2 regions of the Bacillus aerius genome follow, and region 2 is predicted to be linked to the other one. Evidence: predicted binding sites of a transcription regulator. Region 2 holds the regulator's gene; the other holds the start of a gene.
What was found. Region 2 encodes LexA, which represses DNA repair genes until DNA is damaged. Its sites were predicted from a motif close to CGAACATATGTTCG; they were not measured.

Region 1: a site for LexA is predicted at 3,566-3,579, ahead of uvrB (excinuclease ABC subunit UvrB). Genes of this name have one in related genera too.

The regions. Positions count from the first base shown of each region.
Region 1 covers NZ_JARYHO010000001.1:3,197,500-3,203,873, forward strand. Annotated here, with positions in the region: gene uvrA (excinuclease ABC subunit UvrA) at 1-1,505, opposite strand, end outside; gene uvrB (excinuclease ABC subunit UvrB) at 1,513-3,498, opposite strand; gene M2353_RS16685 (CsbA family protein) at 3,789-4,034, opposite strand; gene M2353_RS16690 (PEP/pyruvate-binding domain-containing protein) at 4,319-6,374, shown strand, end outside.
Region 2 covers NZ_JARYHO010000001.1:1,765,383-1,771,756, forward strand. Annotated here, with positions in the region: gene M2353_RS08995 (glycosyltransferase family 39 protein) at 1-388, shown strand, start outside; gene M2353_RS09000 (NucA/NucB deoxyribonuclease domain-containing protein) at 616-996, shown strand; gene M2353_RS09005 (STAS domain-containing protein) at 1,173-1,988, shown strand; gene M2353_RS09010 (IseA DL-endopeptidase inhibitor family protein) at 2,021-2,563, opposite strand; gene M2353_RS09015 (hypothetical protein) at 2,860-3,303, shown strand; gene lexA (transcriptional repressor LexA) at 3,351-3,971, opposite strand; gene yneA (cell division suppressor protein YneA) at 4,131-4,442, shown strand; gene M2353_RS09030 (YneB family resolvase-like protein) at 4,460-5,107, shown strand; gene M2353_RS09035 (DUF896 domain-containing protein) at 5,177-5,407, shown strand; gene tkt (transketolase) at 5,596-6,374, shown strand, end outside.

The DNA.
Region 1 (6,374 bases), 1.4 Mb from region 2:
CCGATTTGTGTCGCCAAACGAATCCGCTGCGCCTCCCCGCCTGATAATGTGCCAGCAGACCGGCTTAATGTCAGATAATCTAATCCGACATTATTTAAGAAGGATAAGCGCTCTTTGATTTCACGTAAAATGAGCTGGGCAATCTGCAAATCTTTCTCAGACAACTCAATTTTCTCATAGAAATCAAGGGCATCAGATACAGACAAATCGGTCATTTCTCCGATATGTTTGCCATTGATGAGAACCGCAAGTGTTTCTTTTTTCAGGCGATATCCTTTACAGGTCGGACATGGCTGATTGGCCATATATTTTTCCATCTGCTCCCGAATATAATCGGAGCTCGTTTCCTTGTAGCGCCGTTCAATGTTACGAAGCACACCTTCAAACTCGATTTCATTTTCACGGACCTGGCCAAAATCATTTTCATATTTAAAATAAATCAGCTCAGAGCCGCTACCATATAAAATTTTATCAAATAAATGCGCCGGAATATCTTTTACTGGAATATCCATGTCAATTCCATAGTGTGTACATACGGCCTCAAGAAGCTGCGGGTAATATTGTGAGCTTTGAGGCTCCCATGGGGCAATGGCATGCTGACGTAAAGTCAAATCCTTATTCGGAATCACAAGCTCTGGATCTACTTCTAGTTTAGAACCAAGCCCATCACAGCTTGAGCAGGCACCGAAAGGGCTATTAAACGAGAACATTCTTGGCTCAAGTTCCCCAATAGAGAATCCACAGTGCGGACAAGCATGATGCTCACTAAATAACAGCTCCTCTTGTCCAATCACATCAATCATCACACGACCTTCACCAAGTCGGAGTGCCGTTTCAAGAGAATCAGACAACCGTGCAGCCACACCTTCTTTCACGACAATTCGATCAATCACCACTTCAATGGAATGCTTTTTATTCTTTTCAAGCTCAATCTCTTCTGACAGGTCCTCCATCTCGCCATCAACTCTGACTCGAACGTAGCCCTGCTTCCGAATTTGATCAAGTACTTTCACGTGTGTTCCCTTACGTCCAGATACGATCGGCGCAAGCACTTGTAGTTTCGTTCGTTCTGGATACTCTAAAATACGGTCTGTCATTTGCTCAATCGTCTGTGATGTAATTTCGATCCCATGAATAGGACAAATCGGTTTTCCGACTCGAGCATATAATAGACGCAAGTAATCATAAATTTCTGTAACAGTCCCAACGGTTGATCGAGGGTTCCTGCTTGTCGTTTTCTGGTCAATACTAATCGCTGGAGAAAGCCCTTCAATCGCATCTACATCTGGTTTGTCCATTTGACCGAGAAATTGACGTGCATAGGCTGACAGTGATTCAACATACCTGCGCTGACCTTCTGCATAAATGGTATCGAAGGCAAGCGACGATTTTCCCGAACCAGATAAACCTGTAATGACCACTAGCTGATCGCGCGGGATATTGACATCAATATTTTTAAGGTTGTGGGCTCTTGCCCCTTTCACCTCTATTCGTTCCATAGCCATCTGGCATTCATCCTTCCGCTTTTAGCTCTAGCAATAGATCTCTTAATTCTGCTGCTTTTTCAAAATCAAGCGCTTTTGCTGCATCTTTCATTTCCATCTCGATGTTTTCGATCACTTTTTCTCGTTCTTTTTTGCTCATTTTTGACAACTTTGGTGCTGCTTTTGTTTCGTATTCTTCTGAATCCTCATGTACTTTTGTTGCCTTGATCACATCTCGAATCTTCTTATGGATCGTTTGCGGAGTGATACCAAATTTCTCATTATACGCTTCTTGCTGCTCACGTCTCCGCTTTGTTTCTTGTATGGCAATGTCCATTGATTTCGTCATATTGTCTGCATACATAATAACCCGGCCTTCTGCATTTCTTGCAGCACGGCCAATCGTCTGGATGAGGGATCTTTCTGAACGTAAAAAGCCTTCTTTATCCGCATCTAAAATCGCCACGAGCGACACCTCTGGAATATCCAAACCTTCTCGAAGAAGGTTGATCCCAACAAGCACATCATATTTTCCGAGACGTAAATCACGAATAATCTCAATCCGCTCTAGTGTCTTAATTTCTGAGTGCAGATAATTGACCTTGATTCCGATTTCTTTCAGATAATCTGTCAGATCCTCAGACATTTTCTTAGTTAAAGTCGTCACAAGCACACGCTCATTTTTCTCAACCCTTGCATGAATTTCCCCAATTAAGTCATCGATTTGTCCTTCAATTGGACGGACTTCAATGATTGGATCAAGCAAACCGGTTGGACGAATAATTTGTTCCACAACCTCTGGCGTTTTCTCAAGCTCGTATGGGCCAGGTGTTGCGGATACATGCACAATATGATTAATGTGTTTTTCAAACTCAGCAAATGTGAGTGGTCTATTATCAAGTGCTGACGGCAGACGGAATCCGTGATCAACAAGCACTTGTTTTCTTGCCTGGTCCCCATTGTACATGGCGCGAATTTGCGGGATGGTCACGTGTGACTCATCGACAACAATCATAAAATCATCCGGAAAATAATCAAGCAATGTGTAAGGTGTTGAACCAGGCGGACGTAAGGTGAGATGTCTTGAGTAGTTCTCAATCCCTGAACAAAAGCCCATCTCTCTCATCATCTCAAGGTCATACCTTGTCCGCTGCTCAAGACGCTGTGCTTCAAGCAGTTTTCCGTTTTCACGAAGCTTTTCCAACTGTTCCTCAAGCTCTTTTTCAATATTAATAATCGCTTTTTCCATCTTTTCTTCTCTTGTGACGAAGTGAGATGCTGGGAAAATAGCAACGTGGTCACGATCACCGAGAATTTCTCCAGTGAGAGCATCTACTTCACGAATACGTTCAATTTCATCACCGAAAAACTCCACTCTGATACAATGCTCATCTCGTGAAGCAGGAAAAATTTCAACGACGTCTCCTCGAACTCTGAAGGTTCCGCGCTGAAAATCTATATCATTACGAGAATACTGAATATCCACAAGCTTACGCAGCAGTTGATTTCGTTCAATTTCCATTTCAGTTCGTAAAGACAGCACAAGCTCTCTGTATTCTTCAGGAGAACCTAAGCCATAAATACAGGACACACTGGCAATGATGATGACATCTCTCCGCTCAAATAATGAGGATGTGGCGGAGTGCCTTAGCTTATCGATCTCATCATTAATGCTGGCATCCTTTTCAATAAATGTATCAGTTTGAGGCACATACGCCTCAGGCTGGTAATAATCATAATAACTCACAAAATATTCGACAGCATTATTCGGAAAGAATTCCTTAAACTCGCTGTATAATTGTCCGGCAAGTGTCTTGTTATGCGCAATGACAAGTGTTGGTTTGTTCACTTCTTTGATCAGGTTGGATACAGTAAAGGTCTTTCCCGTACCTGTAGCACCTAACAGCGTTTGATGCTGTTTCCCCTGATGGATGCCCTCCACAAGCTTTTCAATGGCTTTTGGCTGATCCCCTTGGGGCTGATAGTTAGAAACTAATTCAAAGCGGTCACTCACATCAAAGCCTCCGTTTCGTTACGAAATCTATCTAATGAATATATTATCATAAAAGAACACAAAAATACGAACTAAAGTTCGTGTCTGACTTGATTTTTATTTCCAATACAACCATACCCTCTCTGCCGTGGCTCATAACCCTCTAAAGAAACCTTCCTTTCAGTATGGAACATTTTGGAGCGAGATATTCGATCAGCAGAAAAACCATAAAAAAGAAAGCTGCACTCACTAGAATCGTAAGCACAGCTCCTGCAATCAAAAACATTTTCTATTCATCAAGAGGGATCACATCAATGATGTTTTTCAGCCTTCTCTCTTTTTTCGACTTCTTTCTTGGCCATAAACAATGCCCCGGCCACTAAAGAAATAATATCTAATCCTACGATAAAGTAGGTTTCTGTATAGCCTTTCATATACGAAGCAAATAAAAGCGCTGCTGTTAATGCAATGCCAACGTAATGATTATAAGTAACCTTTGAAAATAAAATAACGAGCAAGAAAGGAAAAACAAGTGCAAATATGGCTTTTGTAATCACAAAAACCCTCCCTCTACATGGTCTACTCCCTTGATTATAGTAAAGATTGGCATAATGAACAATTCACAGTTTTCAATTTCAGCTTTTTTCTTCTCGGTTGAAGACTTTTGATATAGATGAGGAGGAAAATTAGTGAAAACGTCCCCTTTCTAAAGATAGGTCTTTACGTCTTTGACAGTTACATCCAATAAATTCTATGATGAAAATGATAGTGCGCACTATCATTTTAAAAAACAAAAAGAGACAAATGAAACCATTGGCTATTTGGATAAGGGGGCATTCCCATGTATTCAGTATTATTTCATGCGGCTGAAGAATCCGCATCACTCGCAGGGGCAAAAGGCGTGAATTTAATTAAATTAAACAATCACGGACTGCCAGTTCCAGATGGATTTATTATTAAAACGAACAGCTTTGCAAGCTTTCTTTCATATCACAATCTCCATCCAACTGATCAAAATCTTGCCCGAAAAATCACAGAAGCTTCGTTTCCTTCACAAATGGAGACAGAATTACTTTCATCCTTTCAATCATTGTTGAAAACATATCCATCCGTTGCAGTGCGATCCTCTTCTGTTGCGGAAGATCTCGAAGGCGCCTCCTTTGCAGGTCAATACGAGACCTATTTAAATATCAAAACAAATGAAGAATTCTTGCAAGCCGTCAAAGAATGTTGGTCGTCTTACTTCGCAGCAAGAGTCGCAGAATATAAGGAAGAAATGATTGAGAATGAGGAAGAGATGCCGCTCATGGCTGTTGTTGTACAAGGATTGATCCATTCTGAAATCTCTGGTGTCATCTTTAGTGAGAATCCTGTATCAGGAAAAACAAACGAAGTCATGATGACTGCAAGCTATGGACTAGGAGAAGCCATCGTCTCCGGCCTTGTGACGCCAGATACATTTATTGTAAACAAAGAAACGTACTCAATTAAAAAATCACTAGGAACAAAAGAAGTGCAAATTGTCCCCTGTCAAGAGGGCGTCGTTGAACAACCCGTAGGTGAGGAGATGGCTGGCCAATTTTGTCTTCGAGATGATCAATTGATCCAAATCACGAAAATGACAAAACAAGTAGAAGAACTTTATGGACATGGAGTAGATATCGAATTCGGCATGTCAGATGGTACTTTTTATTTACTTCAAGCAAGACCGATTACTGCTTCTTTTTCCAATACAGCAAATGGCTCCTCAGGTGCAGCCTTTCAAATGAAACCTGAAGAGCTGCAAGACTTCTGGATCTCAATGGACGATCATATGCCTGGACCAACAAGTCCTCTTTTTTCAAGTTTGATCATACCTGCTTTAAAAAACGGGATGAAGAAAAACGGAGAGAAGTATCAAGTACCAGACCTTAATATTAAAGATATCAAGCTTTATAGAGGCCATTTGTATTCTTCACCGTCTATGCCAGAAGCGTCAGCGGAACCAGTTTTTGACGAGAGCCTATTCGAAATGTTTCCTCGTTTAAGCGAAAGAATGTATCGCATTTTAAAGCAAAACTTGTTCCCATTATACGAAAAACTTGATCAGCAAATCACTCAACCGCTAACAATTGAGGAAGCCATTAATGGCTTTCAAGAATTAAAGGAGATTTATCTAAGAGCGTATGACGACCATTTTGATATTGTCATACCTCAAGTCATTCTATCAGCGATCATTGAAGACATGCTTGTCACATATACTGGGGATCAAACACAAGTCGTTCTTCTGCATGAAATGATGATAGGTGTGATGAACAAGTCTCTTGAAACAGATCAAAAGCTATCTCACTTGGCAAAAGACGTTCTTCAAGATTCCGAGCTTCTTCAGGCATTTAAAGATCATTCAACGAATGCTGAACTATTATTTGCCCTCAATCACACAGATAAAGGAAAAAACTTCATTTCCGACGTAGAAGCTTTTCTCCAAGTCTATGGTTGGCGGTCTGTTAAAAGCCATGATTTCACAGAGGAAACATGGGTGGAAAATCCTGAATTTGTCTTGGACATCATTAGAAACAACATTCGGTATCAATCTGATTTTGATGAAGAATTTGCACAAGCCGTGATCAAAAGGCAAGAAACGTATGAACAGTTTATCAGTCAAGTGACAGATGAAGCGTTTAAAACAAAATTTGAGGAACTTTATCATTTTGCACTCCATGCAGCCAATATTCGAGATGATCATCACTTTTACATTGATGCCATGTTAGATGCAAAAGCGAGACTCTATCTCTTAAAAATTGGTGAACTTCTTGTTCAAAAAGGAGCGATCCCTCATCAAGAAGACCTTTGGTATCTTTACGATGATGAAGTACTCAATGCGCTCACAACTTCGACCACATACGATTCGATCATTC
Region 2 (6,374 bases):
ATCTAGTGTCGATCAAGGCTTACTCACTTATTTAAAGGCTCATCAAACAGGTGAAACGTATTTATTTGCAACGCTTACGACTGTTACCGCAGCGCCATATATCATTGATGAAGATGAGAATGTCATGGCTTTAGGCGGTTTTAATGGGACAGATCCTATTTTGAATGTCAACAAATTAAAAGCACTTATTCAACAAGGAAAGGTGAAATACTTTTTATTACCAGACAATCAGTCATCAGCTAACAGCAAATTGGTTAGCTGGATTAAATCACATGGTACAGTCATCTCATCTGAAGAATATAAACGATCCACATCAGCTGAAGAGGGGATGCCATCCGAGATGTCTTCACAAAACGAAACATTATATAGGGTAGATGAAATATCTTAAGTAGAACAAGGCGAATGATGAAGAGATCATTCGTTTTTTCTTATGGATCAGTATCCAGGAAGATTCAGCTCATGTTTTTCACATGTCATCACTCAGCCACTCATACATTAAAAATGACTCATTCCCTTCAAGTCAACATCATTTCATCAAAAGTATGAGGAGGTCACGAGCTTTTGAAGATGAGAAAAGGCTGGATCGCTGCTGTCGTTCTTTGTTTTGTCATTTGGATGGGTGCATTATTAGGTGGTTTTGGAGAGGATCGTTCCGCAAAAGGAGCAGATCGTTATGATCATGTGATTCAATTTCCTAAGGAACGGTATCCTGAAACAGGCAGTCATATTCAAGAAGCTATTCGAAAAGGGCACTCAGACGTGTGTACCATTGACCGAAATGGGGCAGATGCCCGCAGGCAAGAATCATTAAAAGGAATTCCCACAAAACCTGGTTTTGACCGGGATGAATGGCCGATGGCGGTGTGTCTTGAAGGAGGAAAGGGGGCGAGCGTTCAATATGTCAGTCCATCAGATAATAGAGGCGCTGGTTCATGGGTCGGGCATCAAATCAGCGGGTATCCTGACGGGAAACGAATTTTATTTATTGTTAAATAAACATAGACAAGAGGCTCCTTGAGAGGGGCTCTTTTTGTTCAACAGGAGCGTATTCGAGCTAGCAGGTACAAAAGATTCAGTGGTACAATCAATCCATCAGGTACAAAGACTGACAAGTAGAAAATGTGAAGGGACATATGCTTATGGAAAAGAACCGTGCATAATACGATTTTTTCATGCAACATGCAGAGAAACTGACTGAAACATGGTATGAATCAATTGAGGATGATGATCCAGAATCCATTTATCGTTCAACAGATTCCAGCATCATAGCAGAGCTAAAACGGCAAAATCAAGATTATTATCAGCATTTTATCCGCGCACTTATTGAAGACAAGACGTATTTACATACGAAATTTAAAAAATGGTCTGAAGACTTAGCAAGTGATCCGAAGCACTTGAACACGCCATTAGATTACGTCGTGAGAGAATATATGTCCAATCAAAGAGTGGTTCTTCATTACTTAAAAGAGTTTATAAAACAGCATCAAGGTGATATTGACATTGATCGAATATTTTATTGGTATGATTTGATATCTGAGGCATTTAACATTTCAATTCATGTCTTTATTCAGCAATATGTGAAAAATACCACCAAAAAACTCGTTGCACAAAGAGACATGATTTATGAGCTGAGTTCCCCAGTCATTGTGTTAAAAAGTCATGTTGCCTTATTGCCTTTAGTTGGAGATATTGACACTGCGCGAGCAAAGATTATCTTAGAAAATACATTAAAACAGTGTTCGCAAAAAGGTGTTCAACATTTATGTATTGATTTATCAGGTGTCGTCATCATTGATACGATGGTAGCACATCAAATCTTTGATCTTGTCACGTCACTTCGGTTAATTGGGGTTGATACGACCATTTCAGGGATTAGACCAGAAATTGCTCAAACGGCTGTACAGCTTGGACTTCCTTTTAATGAATTTCAAACGGCTTCATCACTTGCTCACGCTTTAGATCGTATGACTGAATTTTCATCCATATAAAAACCAGGCCTAGTAAACGGCCTGGTTTTTATTTAGATCACAGCGTCAATTTTTGTTACTTTCCACTCGTTTTGTACTTTCTCGAAAGTGACAGTACGTTTTACTTTGCGTCCATCAAGTGTTGGAACTGTGAATTCGTATGTGCGGATTGTACTTTTCTTAGAGACGAGTTTAGGTGTTGCCTTATCCCAATTAAGCATATTGTCTCCGTCACCAACTGGCACAGCCATTTTTCCTTTATGAACGATGAACTGATAGTCTTTTAAACCGTGAGTAATGGCATCTTTTGTGAAAACTTGAGATAGATAGCTGTTTAGTTTTTTCTTTGTATCAAATGTTTTAGACAGGTAGTTGTAAGTCATATCTTTATAAGTAAATGATTTTAATTTGTAATCTGAATGCTCTTTAATGTTGTAGCCTGACATCGCACTCCAAAAGTGTTCTCTTGCATCAAGGGCAATATGTAACGCTTCTTTATTTGTCAAAGCGGCTGATTTTTTGGAAGCGGCCAGTGTTGTTGTTTGTAATGAGATCATAAGCATAATAGCGGTTAATAAAACAAATAATTTTTTCAAGGCGATTGCCTCCTTTTCTCAATGAAAACTTCTTATGTTACAAATGTTACAATAGTTACATAGATATTACAAGCATTAAATCTAAATGTTTTTTATTTCTTTACTTTCTATCTATATAACGTTTGAGGGAGACAAAAAGTTTTCATTTTTTTATTTTTTTCTTCCTCATTAGTATTTAACCGTTCTAAAGAAGAATAAAACGTCTTTTGGAAAGATTTCTATTTGTCTCCTCAACACTCTTTTTTTATGTATGACATATACTGTCGTGATGAATGTCTAAGAAAGTGGTGTTTAGTATGTATAATCCATATGAAGGTACGTGGAATGGGTACTTGTACGATCGGCAGGTACAAAGCATGCCGGCGTTTCCTATTTCTCAAGTTGGAGGATTTCCCGGCTTGCCATTTGGAGGAACTGGGCAAGGGCAAGGTGCAGGAGGACAGTCGGTCCCGCCAGCCCCGCCGCAGCATATCATCTCGCAATATCAACAAGCAGTTTCTCAGCCTCAAAGTATGCAGCCGCTCATTGCAGGGCAGAGTGTAGGCGGAAGCCAGCAAACGGTTCAATTTGCAGCTGGATGTAATAGAAGGTGGACCATTGTGTTCCTTAGAAACGGTCAAGTATTTCTCATGTATGTTCTTTCCTCGCAGCCTTTTGGCCGTACAACGGGTTTCATATGGCCGAACTTTACATTTGGCTCGTTCCCAAGCTCTAGTATTCTTGCATATTCTTGTTCATAAAAGAAAAAGCCGGCTCTCATCAGCAATTGATGAAATACCGGCTTTTTTTAATGAATATTTCTAAATACGCCAATCACTTTACCTAGTATACTCACATTCTGTAAAATAATCGGTTCCATTGATGGATTCTCGGGCTGTAATCTAAAGTGTGTATCTTCCTTATAAAAACGTTTCACTGTTGCTTCATCTTCTTCTGTCATAGCCACCACAATATCTCCATTGTTGGCAGTGCTTTGCTGACGCACAATCACGTAGTCTTTGTCCAAAATACCTGCATCGATCATACTTTCTCCCATAATTTCAAGCATAAATACTTGTTCATCTGGTGCTGCAAAAGTTTCTGGAAGTGGGAAATATTCTTCTACATTCTCAACAGCCGTGATAGGCAAGCCTGCTGTGACTTTTCCGATGACTGGAACATTCATTACAGCGCTTTTTGGAATATTCATTTCCTCTTCATCTAGTACTTCGATCGCTCTAGGTTTCGTCGGGTCTCTTCTAATTAAACCTTTCGTTTCTAGTCTAGCTAAATGTCCATGGACAGTTGAACTTGATGCTAGACCGACAGCTTCGCCAATTTCACGAACGGATGGGGGATAACCCTTGCTTTTTACTTCTTCTTTTATGAATTTCAGGATATCGAGTTGTCTTTTTGATAGCTTCGTCATCTTTTGCACCTCAAAACGTCAATTTTAAAGAAATTATAGCATGTTTTTCCTAACAGTACAAACATAGGTTCGAAAAAAACGTTTGACAGAAACGTTTGTTCGTATTTATAATGAGTGTCAGAAAGAACGAACACACATTCTATTAGGAGAGATGACATTATGAGGTTAAAGGAATCTATTATTTTTATTGGGCTATTCTCATTCATCGTTGGCATATTTCTCTCACTTATTGCAGTCACTAGCCATAATGATCCAAATCAATATGTTAAAATAGAGGTTCAATCAGGTGATACTCTTTGGGGATTAGCTGATCAAGTAAACGACAGTAAATCAATCGATAAAAATGCTTTTATTGACTGGGTAACTGAACACAATGATCTCGCTTCAACTGACATCCAGCCGGGAGATATCCTTGTGATTCCAGTTAAAAAAGAGCATCCAGTCGTATATCAACTTGCAACAGTACAGTAGAAAGGTCGATTGAAGACATGAATGCAATCATTTATGCGAGAGTAAGTACTGCCAAAGAAGAGCAAGAAACCTCGCTTAAAAGACAAGAAGAAGAACTGCTTGCTTTAGCTGCAGCGCAAAAGATGAATGTAGTCAAAGTGATTAAAGAAAAAGCGAGTGGATACGATCTTGATCGTGACGGTGTTTTTGACATGCTGGCTGCGCTGAAAGAGGAAGAAATCGATGCTGTTCTCATTCAAGATGAGACACGCCTTGGAAGAGGGCAGGCGAAAATCGCTCTTCTTCATTGTCTGTTTAAAGAAAAAGTCAAGGTGTACAGCGTATTTCATAGAGGAGAGCTTGAGCTTTCAGAAGCAGACGAGATGGTCATTGAAATTGTAGGCGTTGTAGAAGAGTATCAGCGGAAAATTCATAATTTGAAAATTAAGCGTGGGATGAAAAAAGCTGTTGAGCGAGGGTATCAACCCGAACTAAATTTAAAACACCAAGAACAGGCGCCTGGCCGCGAACGTATTGAAGTACCGATTTCTGAAATTGTTCGATTAAGAAAAAACAACATGACATTCGCTGAAATTGCAGCGACATTGCAGGCACTTGGTTTTGACATTTCAAAAGCAACCGTCCATAGAAGGTACCAAGAATATGAAAAAGGGCTTGCGACTTAAAGCGTGATTTGTTGTAAAAATGACTGATATTTAGTAGTATGTAGAGAAAATGTTTTAAAGGAGTTTGTCATGATTTCTAAAGAACAGCTTGCAAGAATCAATGAGCTTTCAAAAAAGTCGAAAGAGGCCGGTTTGTCGGACGCTGAGAAAACAGAACAGAAGCAATTAAGAGAGGAATATTTAAAGGCTTTTCGTTCTTCTATGAAAAATACACTCAAAACCGTGAAAATCGTCGATCCAGAAGGAAACGATGTCACACCAGAAAAATTAAAAAGAGAAAGAGACCAGAATCTTCATTAAAGGTCATCATTTCTTTATTTTTGAAAAGATGGGAGGAATATTCTCATCTTTTTTCATATTTGCATAAGTTTTTAGGTGATCGATAAACTAAATGTGACAAAATCCTTCTTTTTCGGCGTGAAATAGTTGTGAAAAAAGGACAGTAGATTTATGATAATGGTGTACACAAGATACGGAAGGGGATTTATATGGAAACGATTGAATTGAAATCTATTGCAACAATACGTACTCTCTCCATAGACGCAATTGAAAAAGCGAATTCCGGTCACCCTGGAATGCCGATGGGCGCTGCACCAATGGCATACGCTTTATGGACGAATCACTTAAACGTAAGTCCGCAAAATCCAAATTGGTTTAACAGAGACCGTTTTGTGTTATCTGCGGGACATGGCTCTATGCTTTTATATAGCATGCTTCATTTAAGCGGATACAATCTGAGCATCGAAGATTTAAAACAATTCCGCCAATGGGGAAGCAAAACACCTGGACATCCTGAGTTTGGACATACAGAAGGCGTAGATGCGACAACAGGTCCTTTAGGACAAGGGATTGCGATGGCTGTTGGAATGGCACTTGCAGAAAGACATCTTGCAGAAACGTATAACAAAGATAACTTTAATGTTGTGGATCACTATACATACAGCATTTGCGGAGATGGAGACTTAATGGAGGGCATTTCCTCTGAAGCTGCTTCACTTGCTGGTCATTTAGGCTTAGGCCGTTTAATTGTTCTTTATGATTCAAACGACATTTCTTTAGATGGCGACCTCGATCGTTCTTTCTCTGAAAATGTGAAGAATCGTTTTGAAGCGATGAATTGGGAAGTTCTTTATGTAAAAGACGGCAATAACATTGACGAAGTGACGGCTGCCATTGAAAAAGCCAAACAAAGTACAGACAAACCTACACTTATTGAAGTGAAGACGACAATCGGTTTCGGATCTCCAAACCGTGCGGGAACGTCTGG